DNA from 2 places in the Roseovarius sp. PS-C2 genome. Region 2 is predicted to be linked to the other one. Evidence: riboswitches for the same ligand, from Rfam matches in the RefSeq annotation. Region 2 holds a riboswitch; the other holds the start of a gene.
The links. A riboswitch is a leader RNA that binds a small molecule or an ion and turns the genes downstream of it on or off. The one in region 2 is predicted to bind thiamine pyrophosphate.
Positions count from the first base shown of each region.

Region 1 (5,820 bases), on a different contig from region 2:
TGGCAGGTGATCGCCACCGCGGCCACGATCATGGCCGCCGAACACCATCCTGCAAGGGTCGATATGGCGGCGACGAAACGCAGGAACGGGTTGTTGCCTGTATGCGATGTAACTGCCGAGCTGTGACCGGCCATGGCTGCCTCCGTTGATTTGTGTGAAATCGGGTGTGGGGCAGCGCGCAAAACGCTGCCCCGGATCGGTCATTCCACGGCCAGCGCCATATCCAGAAGCGCCTGCCCGTCAGGCACTTCTTCGACGAAGGCCTTGTAGGAGGTTTCCTTGGCCAGGGTGCGCCAGGCTTCGAAATCCTCGGGCGACATCTTGGCGATTTCCACGCCTGCGTCGCTGAACACCTCGACCGAGGCGGCGTCTTGTTTCTTGGCTTCTTCGAGATAGAAGGCTTCGGCCTTTTTCGAGGCTTCCAGCAGGGCGTTCTGCTGTGCTTCGGTCAGGCCCTCGAAGGTGGTCTTGTTCATCAGCAGGGGCTGATACATGAACCACAGCGCGATATCGCCGGCAGGCGTATAGCATGCCACCTGTTCATAGATGCGATAGCTGACGAAAGACGAGGACGAGGTGTTGGCCGCGTCCAGAACGCCGGTTTGCATGGCGTTGTAGATTTCCGACGAGGCCATCGACGCAATCGAGGCGCCCGCACCGGCCAGCATCTGTTCGAACGCCTTGCCTGCGGCGCGCATCTGCAGCCCGTTCACGTCTTCGGGGTTTTTGATGCACTTGTCCTTGCCGGCAAAGCCACCGGCCAGATACCCATGCACCAGCACCATCACATCGTCATCGGCCATCTTGGCCTCGAGCGCCTCCATGAAGGGGCTTTCGGACAGGCGCGCGGCATGATCGTGGTTTTTCACAAGGCCCGGCATCAGGGTCAGGTTGTAGGCGGGTTGCTGGCCACCTGCATAGCTGAGCGGCAGAACCGTCATGTCCAACTGGCCACGGCTGAGCGGTTTGTATTGTTCGCGCGGCTTGAACAGGGATTTCGATCCGAAAATCTTGATGTCCAGATCCACGTCTGCGGCGGCGACCTCGTCGGCCACGATCTGTGCGACCTTGTGGCGGACGTCCTGATTGGACCACTGGTGCGACAGGCGCAGTTCGGTGGCGCTGGCCAGGGTGCCGGTTGCAGCCAGAGCCGCCGCAGCCACGGCGGTTTTCATGAAAGTTTTCATTTTTCTCCTCCCAAAGATGGACCCCGGCAGAACCGGGTGTCCCGGAGAGAGTAAGAGGGGATTGTTTTGCAAGTCAATATTTTTGTATACAAGATAACAAATCTTGCATCCCGACGGGCTTGTTAGTACAAAAACCTCATGGAACCACGTCGCGCCGATAGCATTGCCGAAGAGCTGGAAGAACTGATTTTCGCCGGCATGTATCGGGATGGCGACCGGCTGGACGAGATGCGCCTGGCCGAGCAGTTTGGCGTGTCCCGCACGCCGCTTCGCGAGGCTTTTCAACGCCTTGCCCTGTCCGGGCTGGTCGAGTTGATCCCCCGTCGCGGGGCATTCGTGCGCCAGCCCGGCCCGGTCGAACTGATGGAGATGTTCGAGGTCATGGCCGAGCTCGAAGCCATTTGCGGGCGGTTGGCCGCCATGCGGATTTCGGATGCGGCCCTGGACGAACTGCGCAGTGCGAACGCCAATTGCAAGGCTGCCGTCGAGGCGCATGACTCAGATGGATATTACGCCGAAAACGAGCGATTCCATCGAATCATCTATCAGCAATCGGGTAACAGATTCCTCGAACAGGAAACTGCCAAACTGCACAAACGGCTCAAGCCGTTCCGGCGGCAGCAATTGCGGTTTCGCGGGCGTATGGCGCAATCCATGGCCGAGCATGAGGGGATCGTCGATGCGCTTGTGCAGGGCGATGCCGCCGGGGCGGGCGAGGCGTTGCGCGCCCATGTCGCCGTGCAGGGCGAGAAATTCCACAACCTGATGGCCAGCCTGCAAAGCGCGGCGGAGTAGGACGCCGCCAAAGGGCAAGGGCCGCATCTATGCCTGCCATGCGGTTTAGCGAAAATCCGCAGGTCCGTTCAGGGTCCGGGCCTGTATCTTCAAGTGATCTACCAGAAAGTGCTATTGTGGGCCGCATGATGATCACCGATATCGACGACTATTTTACCAAGGGCTGCGGGCGTTGCGAGCGCTTCGGAACAGGGAGCTGTTCGACAAGGATCTGGGGGCAGGGTCTTGCCAGGTTGCGGGATATTTGCCTGTCCGCTGAACTGAGTGAGACGGTCAAGTGGGGCCATCCCTGCTATATGCATGCCGGGCGAAATATCGTGATTATCGGCGCACATAGAAAGGACTTTCGCCTTAGCTTTTTCAATGCTGCGCTCATGAAAGACCCCGAAGGTGTATTGGAAAAGCAGGGTCCGAACACGCAACACCCCGACATGATAAGGTTTACGGCCAGTGATGGGCCGGAAAGGATGGAAGGTGTGATAGGCGCTTATCTGGAGGAGGCCAAGGACTATGCGGAAACGGGAAAGAAGCCTCCAAAGGACGATAGGGAGCTGGTGTTACCCGATGAACTCGTGGATGCGCTCGATGCGGACACGGAGCTTGCCGAGGCTTTCGAGGCGCTGACGCGCGGGCGCCAAAAAAGCTATGTTATCAACCTTAATTCGGCCAGGAAAACAGAGACCAGACTGAACCGGATCAGGAAGTTCCGTGCAAAGATCCTTGACGGGAAGGGCGCGATGGAGCGCTGAAGGCGATAGTGCGCCAACGCCCGGTTCGGGCCGTATGGCTGCCGTTGCAGGGCGGAATCGTGGCGAAAAGGTGTAGTCGGTGCTCTCCCATATCAGCCCCTGCAGGGTCAACGGCCCGGCAGGGGGGAAAGGAACAGGTGAGTTGACTTTCGGCACATGCGTTTGCCGGGTTGAACGCCCTCGGGCAAAGGACTACGTTCTGATTCACAATCCGTTGGGGTGCCCCGTGAGGGGGCTGAGAGGCGCAGCCAACCCATCGAACCTGATCCGGACAATGCCGGCGGAGGGAACGGAGCATGACCGAAGGTCCGACATATCAGTTTGACGTCCTGTGTCTCCTGCCCCCGATGCCGCAGGAGTGAGACAATGCAGACACCCCCAAAGGCCCTGACAATCGCCGGTTCCGACAGTGGCGGCGGCGCGGGCATTCAGGCCGACCTGAAAAGTTTTTCCGCCCTTGGCGTTTATGGCGCAAGCGCGATCACCGGTATCACCGCGCAGAACACGACAGGCGTGCAGGCGGTCGAGGCGGTGAGCGAAAAGATGGTGCGCGCGCAGATTGCCTCGGTTCTGGACGATATCGAGATCGGTGCGGTCAAGATCGGGATGCTGGGCACGCCTGGGATTGTCCGGGCCGTCGCCGAGGCGCTTGGCGATTATGGCGGTCCTGTCGTTCTCGATCCGGTGATGGTGGCGAAATCGGGCGATCCGCTTCTGGCGGACGAGGCCGTGGCGGCCCTGATCGAATACCTGCTGCCGCGTGCCGATGTGCTGACCCCGAACCTGCCCGAGGCCGCGCGCCTGTTGCAAACCGGCGTGGCAGAAACGGCACAGGATGCCGAGACGCAAGGGCAGGCCCTGCGGGCGATGGGTGCAACGACGGTGTTGATGAAGGGCGGTCATGGCTCGGGCGATATCTGTGTCGATCTGCTGATCGCCGCCGATGGGGTCGAACGGATCGAGGCGCCGCGTATCCACACCGGCAATACCCACGGGACCGGATGCAGCATGTCTTCGGCCATTGCGGCCGGGCTGGCCTCGGGGCTGGATCTGCGGGCGGCGACGGCGCGCGCGCATGGCTGGCTGCAGGGGGCGATCCGGGCGGCCGATGGCCTGCATGTCGGACAGGGGCACGGCCCGGTTCACCATTTTCACGAGGTGTGGTCATGACGCAGGAGATCACGATCATCGGGGCCGGGGTTGTCGGGCTGTGCGTGGCAACGGAACTGACGGCGCGGGGCGTAGAGGTGCGGCTGGTGGATCATCAGGCGCAGCCGGGTCCGCATGCGTGCTCATGGTGGGCCGGTGGCATGTTGACCCCGTTCTGCGAAGGCGAAACCGCCGAAGAGCCTGTCGTGAGGCTGGGGCAGGAGGCTGCCGATTGGTGGGCGCGCGCCGGGGTCGAGGTGCATCGCAAGGGATCGCTCGTGGTCACGCTTGGGCGGGACCGGGCCGAGCTGGATCGTTTCGCGCGAAGGACGGAACGGCACAGCCTGCTGGACCGCGATGCCCTGGCCGAGGTCGAGCCGCAGCTTGACGGGCGGTTCGACCGCGCCCTGTTTTTCAGGGGCGAGGCGCATATCGTGCCGCGCGCGGCCCTGACGCATCTGCGCGACCGGTTGGAGCATAACGGGGTCGGGATTACGGCTGATGCGGAGCAAGGCGGGCTGACCATCGACTGTCGCGGGCTGGCGGCGCAGGATGTGCTGACGGATTTGCGCGGGGTCAAAGGCGAAATGGTGATCTTGCGCGCGCCGGATGTCGCATTGCTTCGGCCCGTGCGCCTGCTGCATCCGCGCCATCCGCTCTATATCGTGCCGCGCGGTGTCGGGGTGTTCATGCTGGGGGCGACCCAGATCGAAAGCGGCGAACGCAGCCGCGCGACCCTGCGGTCGGTGGCCGAATTGCTGAATGCGGCCTATGCGCTGCACCCCGCTTTTGGCGAGGCCGAGATACTGGAAATCGGCGTCGATGCGCGCCCGGCCTTTCCCGACAACCTGCCGCGCATCCGGCGGCGGGATGATACGATTTACGTCAACGGGTTGTTCCGGCACGGTTTTTTGCTGGCCCCCGCGCTGGCACGGATGGTGGCGGAACTGGTTCTCGATGGGAAAACACCGGAGGTGATGGATGAAGATCAACGTGAACGGTGAAGGCCGGGAAGTCGCCTCCGGCACGCTGGACAAGGTGCTGGACGAGCTTGGCTATGGCGGGGCCAGGGTGGCCACCGCCGTCAATGAAACCTTCGTGCCGGTGACGGTGCGGAGCCAGATGGAGTTGAGCGATGGCGACCGTCTGGAGATCGTCGCGCCACGGCAGGGGGGATAAGTCATGGTATCGTTTTATGGAGCCGAAGTGACCTCACGGCTGATGTTGGGCACGGCGCAATACCCGTCGCCTGCCGTGTTGGAGCAGGCGTTTCGCCGGTCCGGGGCGGGGATTGCGACGGTGTCGGTGCGGCGTGAGGCCGGAGCCGACCGGGCGGGGGCCGCATTCTGGGATCTGGTGGCGCAGTTGGGCGTTCGGGTTCTGCCCAATACCGCCGGGTGTCATTCGGTGCGCGAGGCGGTGACGACGGCGCAGATGGCGCGCGAACTGTTTGAAACCAAATGGATAAAGCTGGAAGTGATCGGCCATGCCGATACCTTGCAGCCCGATCCCTTCGGGCTGGTCGAGGCGGCGCGGATTTTGACCAACGAGGGGTTCGAGGTGTTCCCCTATACCACCGAGGATCTGGTGCTGGCCGAGCGGTTGCTGGAGGTCGGGTGCAAGGTGTTGATGCCCTGGGGTGCGCCGATCGGAACCGGGTTGGGCCTGACGAATATCTATGGATTACGGATACTTAGGGCGCAGTTTCCCGATGTGCCGATGGTTGTGGATGCGGGGCTTGGCCTGCCCAGTCAGGCGGCGCAGGCGATGGAGATGGGGTTTGATGCGGTGTTGCTGAACACGGCGGTGGCCAAGGCGGGCGATCCGGCGGGGATGGCCGAGGGGTTTGCCCGTGCGGTCGAGGCCGGGCGGCTGGCGTATGAGGCCGACCCGATGGAGCCGCGCGATATGGCGGCGCCCTCTACCCCATTGATCGGAAA
Region 1 covers NZ_JAHKSQ010000006.1:203,062-208,881, forward strand. The annotation lists gene KPG71_RS13100 (TRAP transporter small permease) at 1-134, opposite strand, end outside; gene dctP (TRAP transporter substrate-binding protein DctP) at 201-1,187, opposite strand; gene KPG71_RS13110 (GntR family transcriptional regulator) at 1,326-1,982, shown strand; gene KPG71_RS13115 (YdeI family protein) at 2,108-2,731, shown strand; TPP riboswitch at 2,937-3,037, shown strand; gene thiD (bifunctional hydroxymethylpyrimidine kinase/phosphomethylpyrimidine kinase) at 3,098-3,901, shown strand; gene thiO (glycine oxidase ThiO) at 3,898-4,884, shown strand; gene thiS (sulfur carrier protein ThiS) at 4,862-5,059, shown strand; gene KPG71_RS13135 (thiazole synthase) at 5,063-5,820, shown strand, end outside.
Region 1: another riboswitch for thiamine pyrophosphate. It lies ahead of thiD (bifunctional hydroxymethylpyrimidine kinase/phosphomethylpyrimidine kinase); the one in region 2 lies ahead of KPG71_RS02220 (ABC transporter substrate-binding protein).

Region 2 (5,820 bases):
AAAAGGGTTCGTCGAGCAGCACGATGGCCCTATCCTCCATCAGGGTTCGGGCGAGCGCCACGCGCTGTCGTTGCCCGCCAGACAACTGGCCAGGCGTTTTATGTACGTGATCGCTCAGCCCCACGCGCGCCAATACATCGGTCGCGCGATGCCGGTCGGGGCGCTCCCCGCGCAGGCGCGCGCCCAGCAGGGTATTTCCCATCACGTCGAGCCACGGCATCAGCAGATCGCTTTGCGCCATCAGCGCCAGCCGGCCCTGTAGGGGTTTGCCGTCCGAGGCGGCGATCTGCCCGTCAAGCGTGGTCACCCGATCCAGCCCCGCGACAAGGCGCAAGAGGGTCGTCTTGCCCACACCGGAGGGGCCCAGGAGGCAGGTCCATTCCCCGCCCGCGACGGTCAGGTCCAGCGGGCCGAACACATGGGTGTCGCCGATCCGGGCGGTGCCACGGATATGCAGGCCCGGAGATGTCATGTCTCAAGCCCCATGTCCCAGAACCCGACCTCAAGCCGAGTGGCCGTTGTGAACCTCTGGCACAGGTGGGGCCAGCGGGGGCTGTTTTGTGGCCTATCGCCCAGGCGGCGGGTGATGGCGGTGTCGATCAGGCCGCCCACGTCGCGGCAGACCTGTTGGTACTCCTCGCCGGCATAGGTGCCGATCCACTCGGCATAGGTGGTCGAGGTCTTTTCAGTGGCCAGCCGCGTGCCGATTTCTCCATACCCCATGACGCAGGGTGCAAGGGCGGCCAGCAAATCCAGAAAATCGCCCGAGTGCCCGGCATCCAGAACATAGCGCGTATAGGCGATGTTCTGCGGTTTTTCCTGCGCCGTGAACAGATCGGATTCCGAAAGCCCGGCTTTGGCGCAGGTCCGGATATGCAAGGCGAGTTCGTCATTGATCAACGCGTTCACCGTGGTGGCGGCAAGGCGCATTTCATCCACGGTATCGGCCTTGGTCACCGCCAGGGCCCAAGCGCGCGAGAAGTGGATGAGGAACAGGTAATCCTGCACCAGGTAATCCAGAAAAGCCGTGGGCGGCAGAGTGCCGTCGCGCAGCCCCTCGACAAAGGCATGACGCGTATAGGCGGACCACTGATCGCCCGCCGCCGTGCGCCAAGCCGTGAACGTATCGCCATAGCCCGTCATTGTTCGTTCGGGTCCAGGGCGAGGGCGCTCACCGGCGGGGCGGTGTCGATCAAGCCGGCCTTTTGCAGGAAGGCGCCGAAATCGCGGTACCGCCCGTGATCCAGAGCCGCAGGGCGCAGGGCGAAGCGGGTCAGCGTATCGGCCCATGCCATGGCGTTCAGATCGTCCTGAAGGTCGGCCGAAGTGCCCGAGAAAACCTCCCAGCTGTCCTCGGGGTGGTTTACGATATACTGCGTGGCCCGTCCGGTTGCGCGCTGGAAACGTGCGATGGCGTCCATGTCGGCCAGGTCGGGATTGGCGACATAAATCAACTCGTCATAGGCGGGCACGCCCATTTCTTCCAGATACATGCAACGGCCTTCGATACCTTCCAGTTCCATCTGGTTCAGTTCGAAATTGCGGTAGGCCCCCAGAACGGCATCGACCTGTCCCGACATCAGCGAGGGCGATAGCGACCAATTGACGTTGATCAGGTCGATATCGTCCATGGTCAGGCCCGCGTTGGCCAGAAGGGCGCCCAGAAGGGCCTCTTCCACGCCGGCGACGGAATAACCCACCTTGCCACCCTCAAGATCGGCGACCGACTTTATGGGGCCGTCCTCAAGCACCAGCAAGCAGTTCAGAGGGCTGGCCACGAGCGTGCCCACACGTTTGAGAGGCAGGCCCTCGGCGACCTGGAGGTGTAATTGCGGCTGATAGGAAATCGCCAGATCGGCCTTGCCCGCGGCGGCCATCTTGGGGGGCGCGGACGGATCGGCGGGGGCGATCACCTCGACCTCGAGGTTCTCATCCTCGAAATAGCCCTGTTCCTGTGCAACGATGATCGGGCCGTGATTGGGGTTGACGAACCAGTCCAGAACCAGCGTCAGCTTGTCCTGAGCCATGGCTGGTGCAGCCGTCAGAAGACTGGCCGCGAGTGCGAGAAGGCGTATCAAAGGGGCTCTCCTTTCGTGCGCGTTGCGGCCAGCCTAAGGAAGAGCGGGACAGGTGCGAGCGCCCTGTCGAATCTCCGTTCCCTCCGCCGGTGCTGACCGGATCAGGTTCGATGGGTTGACCAGAGGTCTCTCAGCCGCATGCGGCACCCCAACGGATGGCCGGACTGTAACAACGGTGCTGTCCGACGGCAAGCGGTCCGTTGCCGGGCGATAAAAATCCCGGCAATTGTATCTGTTGGCAGAGCGTTAATCTTTGTGAGCGACGCTACTGTCGATTGTAAGGGGTGTGTCATGCACGGGGTGATCAATCGCGCGGTGGAACGGTTCGTGCGCGATACATACGGACGTGATGTCTGGCTGGACATCATGAGGTGCCTCGATCTTGGATTTAGCGAGTTCGAGGCGATGTTGAGCTATGATGCGCACGTCACGCCCCGTTTGTTGGGAGCGGTTGCCGACAGGTTGAACAAATCCCGTGACGAGGTGCTGGAGGATATCGGCACCTACCTGGTGTCTCATCCCAACATGGCTGCGGTCCGGCGTTTGTTGCGGTTCGGAGGTCCGACATTTCAGGAATTTCTGCATTCGCTTGACGATCTGCCCGAGAGAACGCGGCTCGCCCTACCGGATTTGGCCTTGCCGGAATTGACGCTCGTTGATCTCGGGCCGGGTCGGTTTTGTCTCAAGGTACATAATCCGCAGGCGGTGGATGTGCCGTTTGGCTATGTGGTGCTTGGGTTGTTGCGGGCTTTGGCCGATGACTATGGGGCACTGGTCATGCTGGAACACATGGGGGCGGCGGGGCATCAGGAAACGCTGCGTATCCATCTTCTGTCGGCTGCGCATGGCCAAGGACGGGTCTTTACCCTTGGAAAGGCGGCGCCGTGACGTTGGGCCTGACCGGAAATACCCTGATATCGCTGCTGGACATGTTTTGCCCGATGCATGCGGTTCTGGGCGCGTCCGGTCGTGTTTTGCATGCCGGGCCGACATTGGCCAAGCTGTATGAGAACGGCGATCTGATCGACCGGACGTTTCAGGACGCGTTCGAATTGCGCCGCCCGCACACCGATGGCTCGATGGCGGCATTGCGTGGGCTGGCGGGAGCAAAGTTGCATTTGCGTCTGTGCAGCCCACGCCAGACCGAGGTGAAGGGTATGCTGGTTCCCTTGCCCGACGACGGTGACGGGCCGTTGAGCGGTGGTGTGGTGCTGAACCTGTCCTTCGGCATTGGATTACAGGAGGCGGTGCGTGATTTTGCCCTGACCAGCAGGGATTTTGCCGCAACGGATCTGGCCATCGAACTGCTGTACCTGATCGAGGCCAAGTCAGTTGCGATGGAGGCCTCGCGCAAACTGAACAGTCGGTTGCAAGGCGCCAAGATCGCGGCAGAAGAGCAGGCCTTTACCGACACTTTGACGGGATTGAGGAACCGCCGCGCCCTGGACGCGGTTCTGACCCGCCTGACGGAGGGCGAACGGGACTTCGCGCTGATGAATGTGGATCTGGATTACTTTAAGGCGGTTAACGATCGGTTGGGCCACGCAGCGGGCGATCATGTGCTGCAGGCCGTTGCGCAGGCAATGGTCGCGGAAACGCGCAGCGCCGATATTGTTGCGCGAATTGGTGGCGACGAATTCGTGGTGATTCTGCCTGATGTGGCCGACCATTACCGCGTTGGCGAGATCGCGGCGCGTCTAGTCAAACGGCTTGAGCATCCGATCGCGTTGCCGAACGGGACTTGCCGCGTTTCGGCCAGTATCGGTGCCGCGCTGTCCCGCGATTATCGTGTTCCGTCCGGGCAGCGCATGATGGAAGACGCCGACCGGGCGTTGTATGCCGCCAAGGAGCGCGGGCGCGGTTGCCATGTCGTTCATATGCAGGAAACAAGCATATCCGGCCCAGACAGGTAAGGAGGCCGCAAGTGAGGTCGCAAGATTCAGTTGCTAATAGGCCTGGGCGCGGCGGATTTTGACCATCCGCTCGGCCTCGGCCAAGGCGTCGCCCAAGGTTACGATGCCGGCAGATTTCATGACATCCAGCATATGCACGAAAACCTCGGCCGTCGCGAAGGAATCGCCAAGCGCGGTATGACGGTGTTCGGGCGGGATCGTGACGCCAAAGCGTTCTGCCAGCGCATCCAGCGTGTGCTGCCCGGTGTGATCGAACAGGGCGGCGGACAAAAGAACGGTGCACAGCGCGGGCTGATCGAAGGTCAGGCCGATACGGTCTTCCTTGAGGCGCAGAAATGCCATGTCGAAAGGCGCATTGTGAGCGACCAGAACCGCCCCCTCGCAATAGGCGTGAAAGCGGCGACCGGCTTCGGCAATGTCCGGCGCGCCCTGCACCATTTCGTCGCTGATACCATGAATCCTGGTTGAGGCGGGGGGGATGGGGCGACCGGGATCGACGAATGTATCGAAGGCTTCGCCACTCAGAATCCGGCCATTCACCACCCGCACGCCAGCGATTTGCACGATCTCGTCACCCTCGCGCGGGGCGAGGCCGGTTGTCTCGGTGTCGAACACGACGAACTGCAGCTCGCTGAGCGGGGTCGTCGCCAGATCGCTGCCCGTGTCCTGAGCGGGCAGATTGAAATCATAGAATTCGGGGCGCGGCTGATCGGGTGTCAGGATTGGCGGTCCGGCTTTGGGCAGGGGCAGGACAATGCGGTTTTCGACGCGGCTTGGATCGCTCCAGATTTCGGTGCGGTGGCTTTCCAGAACGTCTCGCCCGGAATAATCGCCATAGCCTTCCGACAGTGGACGACGCAGCCAGCTGTCCAGCCTGCCGTCGGTTATATCAGGCCCTTGCCAGCCAAGGGTCAGCCACACCTCTGCACCATGCGGCTCGGCGCTGAGGGTGATGTGGCTGCGGGTGCCGTCATCGCTCAGCCCCTCGATCACGCGGGCCAGAAGGCCGGCGATGGCGAACCCGTCGCACAACAGGAAATCGGTGTGTCCCGTGGGGATAGCACGGACCAGATCGCGGGCTGTCAGCGTGTCAAGGATATCGTCCACCGCCACTTGGGCCAGGGGCCAGTGCGTGGGGATTTGTGCGCGGTATTTTTCACCGCTGTCGCGCAGGCACTGGCACAGGCGGTTCATTTCCTCGCGCATGGCGTCCGGCAGGCCGGTGCTTTCGGTCTTTGCCGTTTCGGGTTCGATCCCGGTGGCGTCCAGCAGGGCGGTGATTGCGGCGGCGGGCCGGCGGATTTCTTCAAGAAGGGTGTTGAACAGGTGGTCTTGCGCGGCATGGCTGCGCAGATCGTCAGTGGCATCGTGGAAGGTCAGCACATGGCCGGCGGTTTCACCCATATGGCGCACCGGGCTCACACGCCCCATGACAAAGCGGCGGCCATCGGCGGTGGCCGAAAGGAACCGTTCGGAACTGGTATCGCCGCGCGCGTGTTTGGCCGTCAGCCGTTCGAGCGCGTGTAAGAGCGGCTCGCCACAAAAAAAGCGGTCGATTGGCCGGTTCAGCCCGATATCGCCCAGCAGGTCCTGAGCGACACGATTGTAAAGCATGATGCGCCGGTCGGATGTCAGTACGACGGTGCCTTCGGTCAGGTCGCGCAAGAGAGCCTCGAACAGGGCTTTTTCACGGTTGATGGCGGCCGTTTCATGTTCTACCGCCTCGCGCTGAGCCTGCCGTGCTTCGGCAAGGGCGGTATGGATGGCATCGGCGGCGGGGGCGAGCGCGCCCAGATGGCGGGCCTGGTCCTGATCGATTCCCTGATCCA
Region 2 covers NZ_JAHKSQ010000001.1:454,079-459,898, reverse strand. The annotation lists gene KPG71_RS02230 (ABC transporter ATP-binding protein) at 1-472, opposite strand, end outside; gene tenA (thiaminase II) at 469-1,143, opposite strand; gene KPG71_RS02220 (ABC transporter substrate-binding protein) at 1,140-2,075, opposite strand; TPP riboswitch at 2,140-2,239, opposite strand; gene KPG71_RS02215 (heme NO-binding domain-containing protein) at 2,370-2,966, shown strand; gene KPG71_RS02210 (diguanylate cyclase) at 2,963-3,991, shown strand; gene KPG71_RS02205 (exonuclease domain-containing protein) at 4,025-5,820, opposite strand, start outside.